One region of the Microbacterium sp. 4R-513 genome, then DNA from elsewhere that is predicted to be linked to it. Evidence: predicted binding sites of a transcription regulator. Region 1 holds the regulator's gene; each other region holds the start of a gene.

The links. The regulator HrcA, encoded in region 1, represses chaperone genes, less so after heat shock. The targets are predictions, from matches to a motif close to TTNGCACTCGNNNNNNNCGAGTGCNAA.
Region 2: the regulator HrcA is predicted to act here: its motif matches at 2,706-2,732, upstream of groES (co-chaperone GroES).
Region 3: the regulator HrcA is predicted to act here: its motif matches at 2,228-2,254, upstream of G5T42_RS09310 (Hsp20/alpha crystallin family protein).

The regions. Positions count from the first base shown of each region.
Region 1 covers NZ_CP049256.1:3,351,364-3,355,640, forward strand. The annotation lists gene lepA (translation elongation factor 4) at 1-679, shown strand, start outside; gene G5T42_RS14825 (DUF1990 family protein) at 690-1,340, shown strand; gene hemW (radical SAM family heme chaperone HemW) at 1,340-2,557, shown strand; gene hrcA (heat-inducible transcriptional repressor HrcA) at 2,769-3,809, shown strand; gene dnaJ (molecular chaperone DnaJ) at 3,861-4,277, shown strand, end outside.
Region 2 covers NZ_CP049256.1:611,830-616,106, forward strand. The annotation lists gene G5T42_RS02660 (heavy metal translocating P-type ATPase) at 1-741, shown strand, start outside; gene G5T42_RS02665 (metal-sensitive transcriptional regulator) at 738-1,082, shown strand; gene rarD (EamA family transporter RarD) at 1,180-2,103, opposite strand; gene groES (co-chaperone GroES) at 2,328-2,624, opposite strand; gene G5T42_RS02680 (class I SAM-dependent methyltransferase) at 2,809-4,005, shown strand; gene G5T42_RS02685 (hypothetical protein) at 4,024-4,277, opposite strand, start outside.
Region 3 covers NZ_CP049256.1:2,145,095-2,149,371, reverse strand. The annotation lists gene G5T42_RS09320 (ABC transporter permease) at 1-628, opposite strand, end outside; gene G5T42_RS09315 (ABC transporter ATP-binding protein) at 625-1,416, opposite strand; gene G5T42_RS09310 (Hsp20/alpha crystallin family protein) at 1,703-2,152, opposite strand; gene G5T42_RS17695 (L-serine ammonia-lyase, iron-sulfur-dependent, subunit alpha) at 2,403-3,173, opposite strand; gene G5T42_RS17690 (serine dehydratase beta chain) at 3,130-3,900, opposite strand; gene G5T42_RS09300 (methylmalonyl-CoA epimerase) at 3,947-4,277, opposite strand, start outside.

The DNA.
Region 1 (4,277 bases):
CGACACGGGAGAGCACGTCACCGTCACCAATCCGAGCGAGTACCCCGACGGCCGCGTCGCGTCGGTGTCCGAGCCGATGGTGAAGGCGGCCATCCTCCTGCCGAAGGACTACGTCGGCACCGTCATGGAGCTGTGCCAGGGGCGTCGCGGACAGCTCCTCGGCATGGAGTACTTCAGCGAGGAGCGGGTGGAGCTCCGCTACAACATGCCGCTCGGCGAGATCGTCTTCGACTTCTTCGACCAGCTGAAGTCGCGCACGCAGGGGTATGCGAGCCTCGACTACGAGCCGGCCGGACAGCAGGAGGCCGACCTCGTGAAGGTCGACATCCTGCTCCAGGGCGACAAGGTGGATGCCTTCAGCTCGATCGTGCACCGCGAGAAGGCTTACGCCTACGGCACGATGATGACCGAGCGCCTGCGCAAGCTCATCCCGCGCCAGCAGTTCGAGGTGCCGATCCAGGCCGCGATCGGCGCTCGCATCATCGCCCGTGAGAACATCCGCGCGATGCGCAAGGACGTGCTCGCGAAGTGCTACGGCGGTGACATCACCCGTAAGCGCAAGCTCCTCGAGAAGCAGAAGGAGGGCAAGAAGCGCATGAAGATGGTGGGGCGCGTCGAGGTCCCCCAGGAGGCCTTCATCGCCGCGCTCTCAGGGGATGTCGAGGGCAAGCAGAAGTAGGCTGGAATCCATGCGCCGCGGGACGTTCAAGGACGAGACCGTCGACTACGCCGCCGTCGGGGCGACGCAGGCGCCGGACCTCATGCAATATCCGCCGGAGCGCAGCACTCCCGCCGAGGAGTCGTGGCGCATCGGCAGCGGAGAAGCGCGCTTCCAGACCGCCAGCGAGTCGCTGCTCGCGTGGGTCGCGCAGAAGGGCGCCGACCTGACGGTCAAGGACGTGCGCCCGGCATCCGGCCCGATGTACTCGGGCGTGAGCTTCGACGCCGAGGGGAACCCCATCGCGCCGAGCAGCAGCGAGGTCGAGCAGCGCTTCGACACCGACGGCACGCCGTTCGTCGCCGCCGGCACGACGATCGTCGTCGAGGGACGCGTCAAGGGCTTCAACGCCGACGGCGAACTGCGCGTCATCTTCGCGGTCGAGGAGCCCCGCCGCGTCGGGTTCGCGCTCGGGACGGTCGGCGGCTCGGTCGTCAGCGGCGAGGAGTCGTTCATGCTCGAGTGGCACGACAACGACGAGGTGTGGTTCACGGTGCGCGCCTTCGATCGCCCGGTCGCGATTCTGTACCGGATGCTGCCGACGCTCGTGCGTCGCCGCCGTCGCGAGCTCTTCACGCGCTACCTCCGCGCGATCTCGCCGCTGTACACGACACCCGCCTGATGGGATCCGCTCTTCCCCTCGGCGAGGCCGCTCCGGCCGACGGCGCCCTGCCCTCCGAGGTCCGGGTGGATGCCGCGACGCCGTTCGGCGTCTACCTCCACGTGCCGTTCTGCCGCGTGCGCTGCGGCTACTGCGACTTCAACACCTACACATCCGGCGAGCTGCGTGGCGCCCGGCAGGACGAGTACGCCGACACCCTCCTGCACGAGGTGCGCCTCGCGGAGCGCGTTCTGGCGGACGCCGGCCCGCTGCGCCCCGCCTCGACGGTGTTCTTCGGCGGCGGCACGCCGACGCTCCTTCCGCCCGGCGACCTCGGCCGCATGCTCGCCGGGGTCCGCTCGACGTTCGGCATCGACGCCGACGCCGAGGTCACGGTCGAGGCCAACCCCGACACCGTCACCGACGCGGTCGCGGCGGAGCTCGCGGCATCCGGTGTCACGCGCCTGTCGATCGGGATGCAGTCGTCCGTGCCGCACGTGCTCGCCGCGCTCGACCGAACGCATGATCCCCTGAACGTCGCCACCGCCGTCGCGGCGGCGCGCGGCGCGGGTCTCGACGTGAGCCTGGACCTCATCTACGGCGCGCCGGGGGAGTCCCTCGACGACTGGCGGCACTCCCTCGAGACGGCCGTCGCCCTTGAGCCCGATCACGTCTCGGCGTACGCCCTCATCATCGAGGACGGGACCAAGCTCGCCCGGCAGATCCGCCGCAACGAGGTGCCGGCCCCCGACGACGATCTGCAGGCCGACATGTACGAGCTGGCCGACGACCTCCTCGCCGCGGGGAGCTACGACTGGTACGAGGTATCGAACTGGGCCACCGACCCCGCCCATCGCTCCCGTCACAACCTCGCTTACTGGCAGGGCCACGACTGGTGGGGCTTCGGGCCGGGGGCGCACAGCCACGTCGGCGGCGTGCGCTTCTGGAACGTCAAGCACCCCGCCGCCTACGCTCAGCGCCTCGCGCTCGGCGAGTCGCCGGCGGCCGGCAGGGAGAGGCCGGATGCCGAGGCCCGCGCGCTCGAGAGCGTTCTGCTGCGCACCCGCATCCGTGTGGGCATGCCGATCGCGGAACTCCTCGGCGAGGGGCGCCACGCGGTGGCATCCCTCATCGCCGACGGGCTCATCGACGGACCGGAGGCGCTGCATGGACGCATCGTCCTGACGCGACGCGGCCGCCTGCTCGCGGACGCCGTGGTCCGGGCGCTGACGGACTGACGCGCCCGCCGACCCCGCCGCGCTCCCCGTTCCTCGCGCCGCTGTCGAGATCGCAGGATTGACGGATGCCTCGACCCCGGGGCGGTGATTCGTGCGGTTTCGGCGGGATCAGGAACGTGCGCCTCCGCGAGCGTTGCATCCCGATCCGGTAGAATTGGCACTCCACTCCTGGGAGTGCCAGCCCAGGCGGATCCGGCGTGAGGAGGGCGCGATGGTCACCGATCGAGGACTCCAGGTCCTGCGTGCGATCGTGCAGGACTACGTCGACACCCACGAGCCCGTCGGCAGCAAGTCCATCGTCGAGCGGCACTCGTTCGGCGTCTCGGCCGCGACGATCCGCAACGACATGGCGCTGCTCGAGGACGAAGAGCTCATCACCGCTCCGCACACCTCGTCGGGCCGCGTCCCGACCGACAAGGGCTACCGGGTCTTCGTCGACCACCTGGCGGCCTTGCGACCACTCACTCCGGCGCAGCGCCACGCGATCGCATCGTTCCTCGACGGGCCGGGCGACCTCGACGACCTCCTGGTGCGCACCGTCCGCGCCCTCACCCAGCTCACGGGTCAGGTCGCGATCGTGCAGTACCCGTCGTTCGCGCAGGCGAGCGTCTCGCACGTCGAGCTCGTGCCGCTCGAGGGCGGTCGGCTCATCGTCATCCTCGTGACCGACACCGGCCGCGTCTCGCAGCGGCTCGTGTTCGTGCGGGAGGAGCTCGGCGACGACGTCATGGAGCGCGCACGCCGAACAGTGGGCGAGCTCATCGTGGGGCGTCATGTCCGCGACGGATCGCAGCGCGTCGACGATTTCCTCACGAAGGCCGCCGACAGCGCCGTGCCCGAGAATGCCGCGATCCTCGCGATCGTGCGGCACGTCGCCGAGGAGCTCGAGGAGTTCCGGCAGGACCGGCTCGTCATGGCGGGCGCCGCCAACCTCGCCCGGCGCGAATCGGACTTTAGGGGGAGCATCTACCCGCTCCTCGAGGCGATCGAGGAGCAGGTGACGCTGCTCCGACTAATGAGCGAGATGGTGGCCGACGACCACGGGCTCGCGACGAGCATCGGTCGCGAGAACGAGCCGTTCGGGCTGGCCGAGGCATCCGTTCTCGCGAGCGATTACGACGCGACCGGGGCACGCGCGCGCGTAGGGCTGCTCGGCCCGACGCGCATGGACTATCCGAGCAACCTGGCGACGGTGCGGGCGGTGGCCCGCTACCTGAGCCGCATGCTCGACGACGACGAGAACGCCCGCTGACGCGCGGCGTGACCAGACGATGCCGCGCGGGGCGCGGGCAGGAAGGCGAATGTGGCTGACCACTACGAGGTCCTCGGTGTCTCGCGCGACGCGACGCCCGACGAGATCAAGAAGGCGTACCGGAGGCTCGCGCGCGAGCTCCACCCGGACGTCAACCCGGGCGAGGACGCGTCCGAGCGGTTCAAGCTCGTGACCCACGCCTACGACGTGCTGAGCGACCCCGACCAGCGCGCACGGTACGACATGGGCGGAAGCGATTCGCCGTTCGGCGGAGGCGCCGGCAACTTCGGCGGCTTCAGCGACATCTTCGAGACGTTCTTCGGAGCGGCAGCCGGCGGCCGGCAGGGTCGCCCGCGCTCGCGCCGCGAGCGGGGGCAGGACGCGCTCGTCCGCGTGACCCTCGAACTGAAGGACGTCATCTTCGGCGCGCACCGCGACCTCGACGTCGACACCGCCGTGCTCTGCGAC
Region 2 (4,277 bases), 1.2 Mb from region 1:
TGGGCGCTGCGCCTGGACGGCACACTGGCCGAGGCATCCGCGCGGTTCGAGAGCGAGGGCAAGACGAAAGTGGTCGTCGCGTGGGACGGCGAAGTGCACGGCGTCCTGGCCGTCGCCGACCGCGTGAAGCCCACGAGCGCGGAGGCCATCCGGCAGCTGCGCAGCCTGGGCCTCGAGCCCGTGCTGCTCACCGGCGACAACGAGACGGTGGCCCGGCGGATCGCGGGCGAGGTCGGCATCGGACGCGTCATCGCGCAGGTGCTCCCCGCCGAGAAGGTCGCGGTCGTCCGGCGGCTGCAGGTAGAGGGCAAGGTCGTGGCAATGGTGGGCGACGGCGTCAACGACGCCGCGGCACTCGCGCAGTCCGACCTGGGTCTCGCGATGGGGACGGGGACGGATGCCGCGATCGAGGCCTCCGACCTCACTCTCGTGCGCGGCGACCTGCGCAGCGCCGCCGACGCCATCCGGCTGTCGCGCGCGACGCTCGGCACGATCAAGGTCAACCTGTTCTGGGCCTTCGCGTACAACGTCGCGGCGATCCCGCTCGCGGCCCTGGGGCTGCTCAACCCCATGATCGCGGGAGCGGCGATGGCGTTCTCGAGCGCCTTCGTCGTGGGCAACAGCCTCCTCCTGCGCCGGTTCCGCAGCTGGGCCGACGGCCCGGCGGCGTCAGCGGCGCCGGCCATGCCGCAGGACTACCCTGAGCACCACGCCCACCACCTCGTGAAGGAGGAGCGATGACCCTCGCAGAGACGCCGGCCGCGGCATCCGTCGATTCATCCGCCGGCCCCGACCACGCCGCCCACCACGGTTACATCACCGACAAGGACAAGTACCTCAACCGCATGAAGCGGATCGAGGGGCAGGCGCGCGGCATCCACAAGATGGTCGAGGAGGAGAAGTACTGCATCGACATCCTCACGCAGATCAGCGCTCTCACGAGCGCGCTGGAGGCTGTCGCGATCGGCCTCCTCGACGACCACCTCAAGCACTGCGTCGTGGACGCGGCGAGGCTCGGCGGCGCCGAGGCGGACGCGAAGATCGCCGAGGCGACGCAGGCGATCGCGCGGCTCGTGCGCTGACGCGGCGCTCCCGTGACGCGAAGCGGCGGCTCCCGTGACGCGAAGCGGCGGCTCCCTCCTCGGGAGCCGCCGCTCCTTCGTTGCGAGAGCCGGGGTGTCAGGTGAGCTCGGCGACGTCCGAGACGCCGTCGTCGACGCGTTGGGCCGCGCGGGCTCGCCGGCCCGCGACGATCGAGTCGACCGTCAGCACGACGAGCGCGATCCACACCAGCGCGAAGCCGATCCAGCGCTCGAGCGACATCGGCTCCCCCAGCAGCCAGACGCCGATGATGAACTGGAGGATCGGCGCGACGAACTGCAGCATGCCCATGAGCGTGAGCGGGGTCCGCCGGGCGCCGGCGGCGAAGAGCAGGAGCGGAACCGCGGTCACCACCCCGGCCAGCAGCAGCAGGATCGTGTGGACGGTGGAGCCCTGACCCATCGTGAGGCCGGAGGTGACGGCGATCACGACGAGCTGGATGACGGCGACGGGCACGAGCCACAGCGATTCGAGCGTCAAGCCGCTGACCGCATCGACGGAGGGGCCGATCTGCTTCTTGACGAGCCCGTAGAAGCCGAAGGAGAACGCGAGCGTCAGGGCGATCCAGGGAAAGGCTCCGTACCCGATGACGATGACGAGCACCGCCGCGGTCGCGATGCCGATCGCGACCCACTGAGTCACGCGCAGGCGTTCCCGGAGGATCAGCACGCCGAGGAGCACCGTGACGATCGGATTGATGAAGTATCCGAGGCTCGTCTCGACGACATGGCCGGTCAGCGCGCCGATGAGATAGGTCTGCCAGTTGATGTAGATGAGCGCGCCCGCCAGGACGGTCCACCAGACGAGCCGCCGATTGCGGAGGATCGCGACGAGCTTCGGCCACGTCCGCGTAACGGTGAGCAGGAAGGCGCAGAAGACGAGGGAGAGGATGATGCGCCAGGCGACGACCTCGAACGGACCGGTCGGCGCGAGGGCGAGGAAGTACAGCGGCAGGAATCCCCAGAGCAGGTACGCCGTGAAGGCGAAGACGCCGCCGAGCAGGCGTTCGCGACCGGGATCGGCCGGCTTCGCCGCCGCCGGACGAGGTGGCGCGCTGGACGACGGCGAAGACTCGGGATTCACCTTCCCAGCCTAGGACGGCGCACCACGGCGTCGGCGGGGCGAGGCATCCGTCACCTGCCGTCCCTGAGCCGATTCCTGCCAGCCGCGCATGCGAAAGGGGCCCGGATGCCGAAGCATCCGAGCCCCTTTCGGAAGAGCTGTCGTCAGCGGACGACGACCGCCAGCACGTCGCGAGCCGACAGGACGAGGAACTCGTCACCGCCGAACTTGACCTCGGTCCCGCCGTACTTGCTGTAGAGCACTCGGTCGCCGACGGCGACGTCGAGCGGAACACGGTTGCCGTTGTCATCGATGCGGCCGGGGCCCACGGCCACGACCTCGCCCTCCTGGGGCTTCTCCTTGGCGGTGTCAGGGATGACCAGACCGCTGGAGGTGGTCTGCTCGGCCTCGACCTGCTTGATGACGATGCGGTCCTCGAGCGGCTTGATGGAAACCGACACGGGTCTACCTCTTCTTTCCTTGAGACTCAAGACTCGTTAGCACTCACCTGGTGAGAGTGCTGATCCAGTTTAGGCAGTCGGCTGGCACTCATGCAACGTGAGTGCCAAACGGCGTCATGTTGACGGATGCCTCGCCGGTCCGGCCCGGCCGCGTCGTCGCCCCGCGCCGACGTACGCTGGCCGGATGGAACTGGCCGAGCTCACCGCACTCCTGACACCCGAAGGCCTGCGGGTGCTGGACGAGCTCGGACCGATCGACTCGGCGGACGACGTCGCACGGACCGTGTCGCGACTGCGATCGGCCGGGCACTCCCCCGACCTCGTCTCGGCGGTGGTGGGCCAGGCGCGGCTCCGCACCCGCGCCCGGGCCAAGTTCGGCGGATTCGCCGACCGGATGCTGTTCACCCGCGCGGGTCTCGAGCAGGCCACGCGCCTGCCCATCGCGGGGCGCCACGCGGCGCGGTTCCGCGACGCGGGCATGGGCGCGGTCGCCGACCTCGGCTGCGGCATCGGCGGCGACGCCCTCGGGCTCGCGGCTCTCGGGCTGAGGGTCGTCGCGGTCGATGCCGACGACGTCACGGCCGCGATCGCCGCGTACAACCTGGCTCCGTTCGCGGGCGACGTCGTCGTGCGGCAGGGGCTCGCGGAGGACGTCGTGAAGGAAGGGCTCGACGTCGACGCGTACTGGCTCGATCCCGCCCGCCGCACGGCCGGTCACAGCGAGACCTCCCGGACGCGGCCGGAGGACTGGTCGCCGTCGCTCGAGTGGGTCTTCGACCTCGCGTCGCGGCATCCCGCCGGCGTGAAGCTCGGCCCGGGGCTCGACCGTGGCCTCATCCCCGACGACGTGGAGGCGCAGTGGGTCAGCGCCGACGGCTCGACGATCGAGCTCGTGCTGTGGTCGGGCGCGCTCGCGCGACCCGGAGTGCGTCGGGCCGCCCTCGTCGTGCGGGGCGACACGGCGGCGGAGCTCACCGCGGCGGGCGATGCCGAGGATGAGCCCGCTCGCGCGCTGGGCGCGTTCGTGCACGAGCCCGACGGCGCCGTCATCCGGGCGCGGCTCATCGGCGAGGTGGCCCGGTCGCTTCAGGCCGGCATGCTCGACGAGCACATCGCCTACCTCACCTCGGACGCGGCCCTCACGAGCCCGTTCGTCTCGTCGTTCCGCGTGCGGGAGGAGCTTCCCGCCGACACGAAGAAGCTCGCGCGGGCGCTGCGCGAGCGGGGCATCGGGCGGCTCGAGATCAAGAAGCGAGGGGTGGATGTCGACCCCGCGGCACTGCGGAAGTCTCTGTCGCTCAAGGGCGACGAGTCCGCGACGCTCATCATGACCCGCATCGGCAAGAAGCGCGTCGCGCTGCTCGCCGACCGTGTCGGCTGAGCCTCCTGCGGGTCGGGATCAGCCGACGAACCCCGAGGCCACGGCGGCGAACAGCAGCCACCCCACGCTGTAGAGGATCGACACCCCGGCCAGGACGATCGCCCAGATCGCGACGCCGCGGCTCTCGAGCGGGCGGCGGAGCGCGAGGATGCCGGCGACGATGCCCGCCATGCCGAGGGGAAACCCCCAGCCGACGAAGAGCGACAGGACGAGCCCGAGGATCGCGAAGACGAGCGCCCAGCCGGCGAGACCGCGCCGAGGCTGCTCCGGCT
Region 3 (4,277 bases), 1.2 Mb from region 1:
CGGTGACGGCATTGATCGCGTCGATGGCATAGCTCAGCGGCAGGAACTTGCTGATCGTGTAGAGGGCGTCGGGCATCTGGTCCCGGGGCATGAAGAGGCCGCCCAGGAGGATCTGCGGGAAGACGATCAGCGGCATGAACTGCACCGCCTGGAACTCCGTGCGCGCAAAGGCGCTCGCGAGGAGGCCTAGCGCCATGCCGAGCACCGCATCGGTCACGGCGACGAGCCCGAGCTGCCACACCGGTCCGTCCGTCTCGAGACCGCACACCCAGACCGCGAACGACACCGTCACGACGGCCTGGAGAACGGCCATGAGCCCGAACGCGAGGGCGTAGCCGACGATGAAGTCGGCTTTGCCGAGGGGCGTCGTCATCAGACGCTCGAGCGTGCCGGACCGGCGCTCGCGCAACGTCGTGATCGACGTGATGAGGAACATGATGATGAACGGGAAGAGCGCCAGGATCGGCGGCCCGTAGATGTCGAAGACGCCGTCCTGCTCACTGAAGAGCCAGGCGAAGAGACCGACGAGCAGACTCGGGGCGATCAGCATGAGGGCGATCGACCGCGGGTCGTGGCTCAGCTGACGGAGGACCCGTCCGGCGGTGGCGAAGGTGCGGACGCCGTTCACTCGGCCGCCTCCTCGCGCGCCTCTCGGCGGGTGCGCGGGTGGTGGCCGTCACCGTGGGCGCGAGCCGCGGCATCCCGTTCGATGAGCGCGAGGAACGCGGAATCCGGATCGGGGGCCCCCGTATCGGAGAGCAGCCTCGAGGGGGTCGTGTCGGCGATGATGCGGCCCGAGCGCAGCAGCACGATGCGGTCGCAGCGGAGGGCCTCGTCCATCACGTGGCTCGAGACGATGATGGTCGTGCCCGTCTCCGCGACGGTGCGGAAGATCTCCCACAGCTCCGATCGCAGCAGGGGGTCGAGTCCCACGGTCGGCTCGTCGAGGACGACGAGGTCGGGATCGCCGAGCATCGCCACGGCGAGCGAGACGCGCTTCTCCTGTCCGCCGCTGAGCGAATCGACGGTCTGCTTCGCCTGGTCGGCGAGCCCCACCTGGGCGATGACGCGGTCCACGTCGCTCGAGGGCGCGCCGATGATGCGTGCGAAGTAACGGAGGTTCTGCTGGATCGTCAGGTCGCCGTACACTGACGCGGCCTGGGTGTCGTAGGCCACCCGCCGACGCTGCACGTGCGTGCCGGCGGGGTCGCCGAGAACAGCGACGGTCCCACCCGCGATCTTCTGCACACCCACGATGGACCGCATGAGCGTCGTCTTGCCGCAGCCCGACGGACCCATCAGGCCGGTGATCTGTCCGCGCGGGATGTCGAGGTCGAGCCCCCGGAACACGTCGGTCGTGCCGCGGCGCACGCGCAGGCCGCGCACCTCGACGGCGTTGACGGATGCCTCAGCCACGGCCGTCCCCGCGGAAGCGTGCTTCGTCGCTGACGTGACCGAGGATCGGCGCGGCGCACTGGGCCATGGCGTCAGCATAGATCCCGGCCGGCGCGGCGGCCGGTCGGCAGACCGGCCGAGATCACAGGAACGGCGGGCCGGCGGAAGCGCACCGGTCACTGCTGCGATCTCGGTGCCGAGTCGAGCCCGGACACGACGACAGCCCCGAGCCTGGGTGGGCTCGGGGCTGTCGGCGGTGCGGGCGCGCGGGAGCGCCGGCGTGGGCTCCCGCGACTCGCGGATCAGATCACTGCTCGACCGGCTGGGGCTCGCTCTCGTGCGCCATGATCGTCGGCTGCTCCGCCTCGGAGGTCACCTCGATCTTGCGCGGCTTCGCCTTCTCGCTGACGGGGATCGTGACGCTCAGCACGCCGTTGTTGTAGTTGGCGGTGATGCGGTCGGTGTCGATGCCCTGGCCGAGGTTGAGCTGCCGGAGGAAGCTGACGGCCTCGCGCTCGCGGGTGATCCACTTGACGCCCTCGCCCGTCGTGAGCGTGCGCTCGGCGCGGATCGTCAGCAGCTGGCCGTCGACGTCGATGTCGACCGAGCCCGGGTCGATGCCGGGCATGTCGGCGGTCAGCACGTAGTGGTCGCCGTCACGGTACAGGTCCATCGGCATGCGGCGGGGGCCGCGGCGTGCGTCGAGAAGGCCGGAAGCGAGGCGGTCGAGGTCGCGGAACGGGTCGTACTGGGCCATTGTTCTCTCCTTCTTGTGTGTTGTTCGGGTTGTGGTCGGTGGAAGTTGAGCCGTGGTGGCTCAACTACGTTCAGATTAGCACTCGGCGTGTGCGAGTGCCAACGCTTCGCCCACGGCGAACGCCTCCCCGACGCGCGGTCGTCACCCCACACATCCGCGCTCCACCCCGCACACCCGGTCAGCCTCGATATGGGGGTTCGCGCGGCGAAGTGAGGGCTCGCGGGCGCGGCGGGGCGCTCGCGGAGGGGTGTCAGCACTCGATGACGTTGACCGCGAGACCGCCCTCGCTCGTCTCCTTGTACTTGTGCGACATGTCGATGCCGGTCTGACGCATCGTCTCGACCACGGCGTCGAGCGAGACGTAGTGCTGCCCGTCGCCGCGGAGCGCGAGGCGCGCGGCGGTGACCGCCGTCGACGCCGCGATGGCGTTCCGCTCGATGCACGGGATCTGCACGAGCCCGCCGACCGGGTCGCACGTGAGGCCGAGGTGGTGCTCCATCGCGATCTCGGCGGCGTTCTCGATCTGGCGGTTCGTGCCACCCATCACCGCGGTGAGACCGCCCGCCGCCATCGCGCACGCCGACCCGACTTCGGCCTGGCAGCCGCCCTCGGCACCCGAGATCGAGGCGTTCGCCTTGAACAGCGAGCCCAGTGCGGTGGCGGTGAGGAGGAAGCGGCGGATGCCCCGGCGGCGGTTCGCCTCGGCGATGAGCTCGTCGTCCACGGCGTCGGGGACGATCGGCCCGAGCTGCTGCCGCGCCGCGAACCCGAGGAGGGCGCTGCCGACGAGCTCGCCGTGGGGCGTCACGGCATTGCCGACGCCGAGCCCGGAGTCGGCGAGGAAGCGCCACCAATACATCGCGACGGCGGGCAGGATCCCCGCCGCGCCGTTTGTCGGTGCCGTCACGACGCGCCCGCCCGACGCGTTCTCCTCATTGACGGCCAGGGCGAAGGCCCCGAGCCACTCCCCCGGAAGCTCACGGTGCCCGCTGGCCTCGGCATCCTCGAGCTGGGCCCGGATCGCCGCCGCGCGGCGCTTCGACGCGCAGCATGCCCGGAAGCTCCCCGTCGGCGGCCAGGCCCGCCTCGATGCAGGCCGACATCGCGTCCCAGATCGCATCCAGGCCTGCCGCGACCTCGGCCTCGCTCCGCAGCGCCTCTTCGTTGATTCGCGCGGCCTCGGCGATGGTGAGGCCGTGCTCGTCGCAGATCGCGAGCAGCTCCTCGGCGTTGTCGAAGGCCAGCGGGAACGGGTGCGACGCGACCCGCGCCGGCTCTCCGTCGCGACGGATGAAGCCGCCGCCGACCGAGTAGTACGTCTCTTCGGCGAGCGCCGCGCCGGCCGCGTCGAGCGCCGAGAGCGTCATGGCATTCGGATGCCCCGGCAGCCGAGTCCGGGGCGCGAAGACGATGTCGTCCTTCGCGAAGTCCACATCGTGCACGCCGGCGAGCAGCAGCGACCCGCCCGGCCAGTCGCTCCACGCTCGGCGGACCGCATCCGGATCCACCGTCGCCGGATCCTCGCCGCGGAGCCCGGCCACCACGGCGTCCGGTGTCCCGTGCCCGATGCCGGTCGCACCGAGCGAGCCGTACAAGGTGCACGTCACGCGGGCGACACGATCCAGCAGACCGGCGTCGAGAAGACGCGCGGCGAAGTCGCGGGCGGCGCGCATGGGGCCGACCGTGTGGGAGCTCGAGGGTCCTACACCGATGGAGAACAGCTCGAACGCCGAGACGTAAGCGCTCACCCGATCAGTTTACTGACCGATCGTTCAGTCCGCCCGCCCCCGGCGCTCAGCGCCGGCGCTGGAAGGCGATCAGCCCGATCGTGTTGCCCTCGGAGTCGCGGATGAACGCCTGCCACTCCTCGTGGTTCGCGGGCCCGAGGGTGTCGTCCTCGTGGGTGAAGATGACGTGGGGGTGCGACACGACCTCGACGTCGGCGCCGAGCCGCTCAATGGCCTCATGCACGTTGTCGACGCGCAGGTACAGCAGCGACGACGGCGCTTTCTGGTCGAGGAGGAGCCGCACGCCGTCGAGGTCGAAGAAGAGCAGTCCGGGCGGATCGAAATAGCCCGTCGGCTCGGCGTCGAGCAGCCCTCCGTAGAACGCCGCGGCGCGTTCG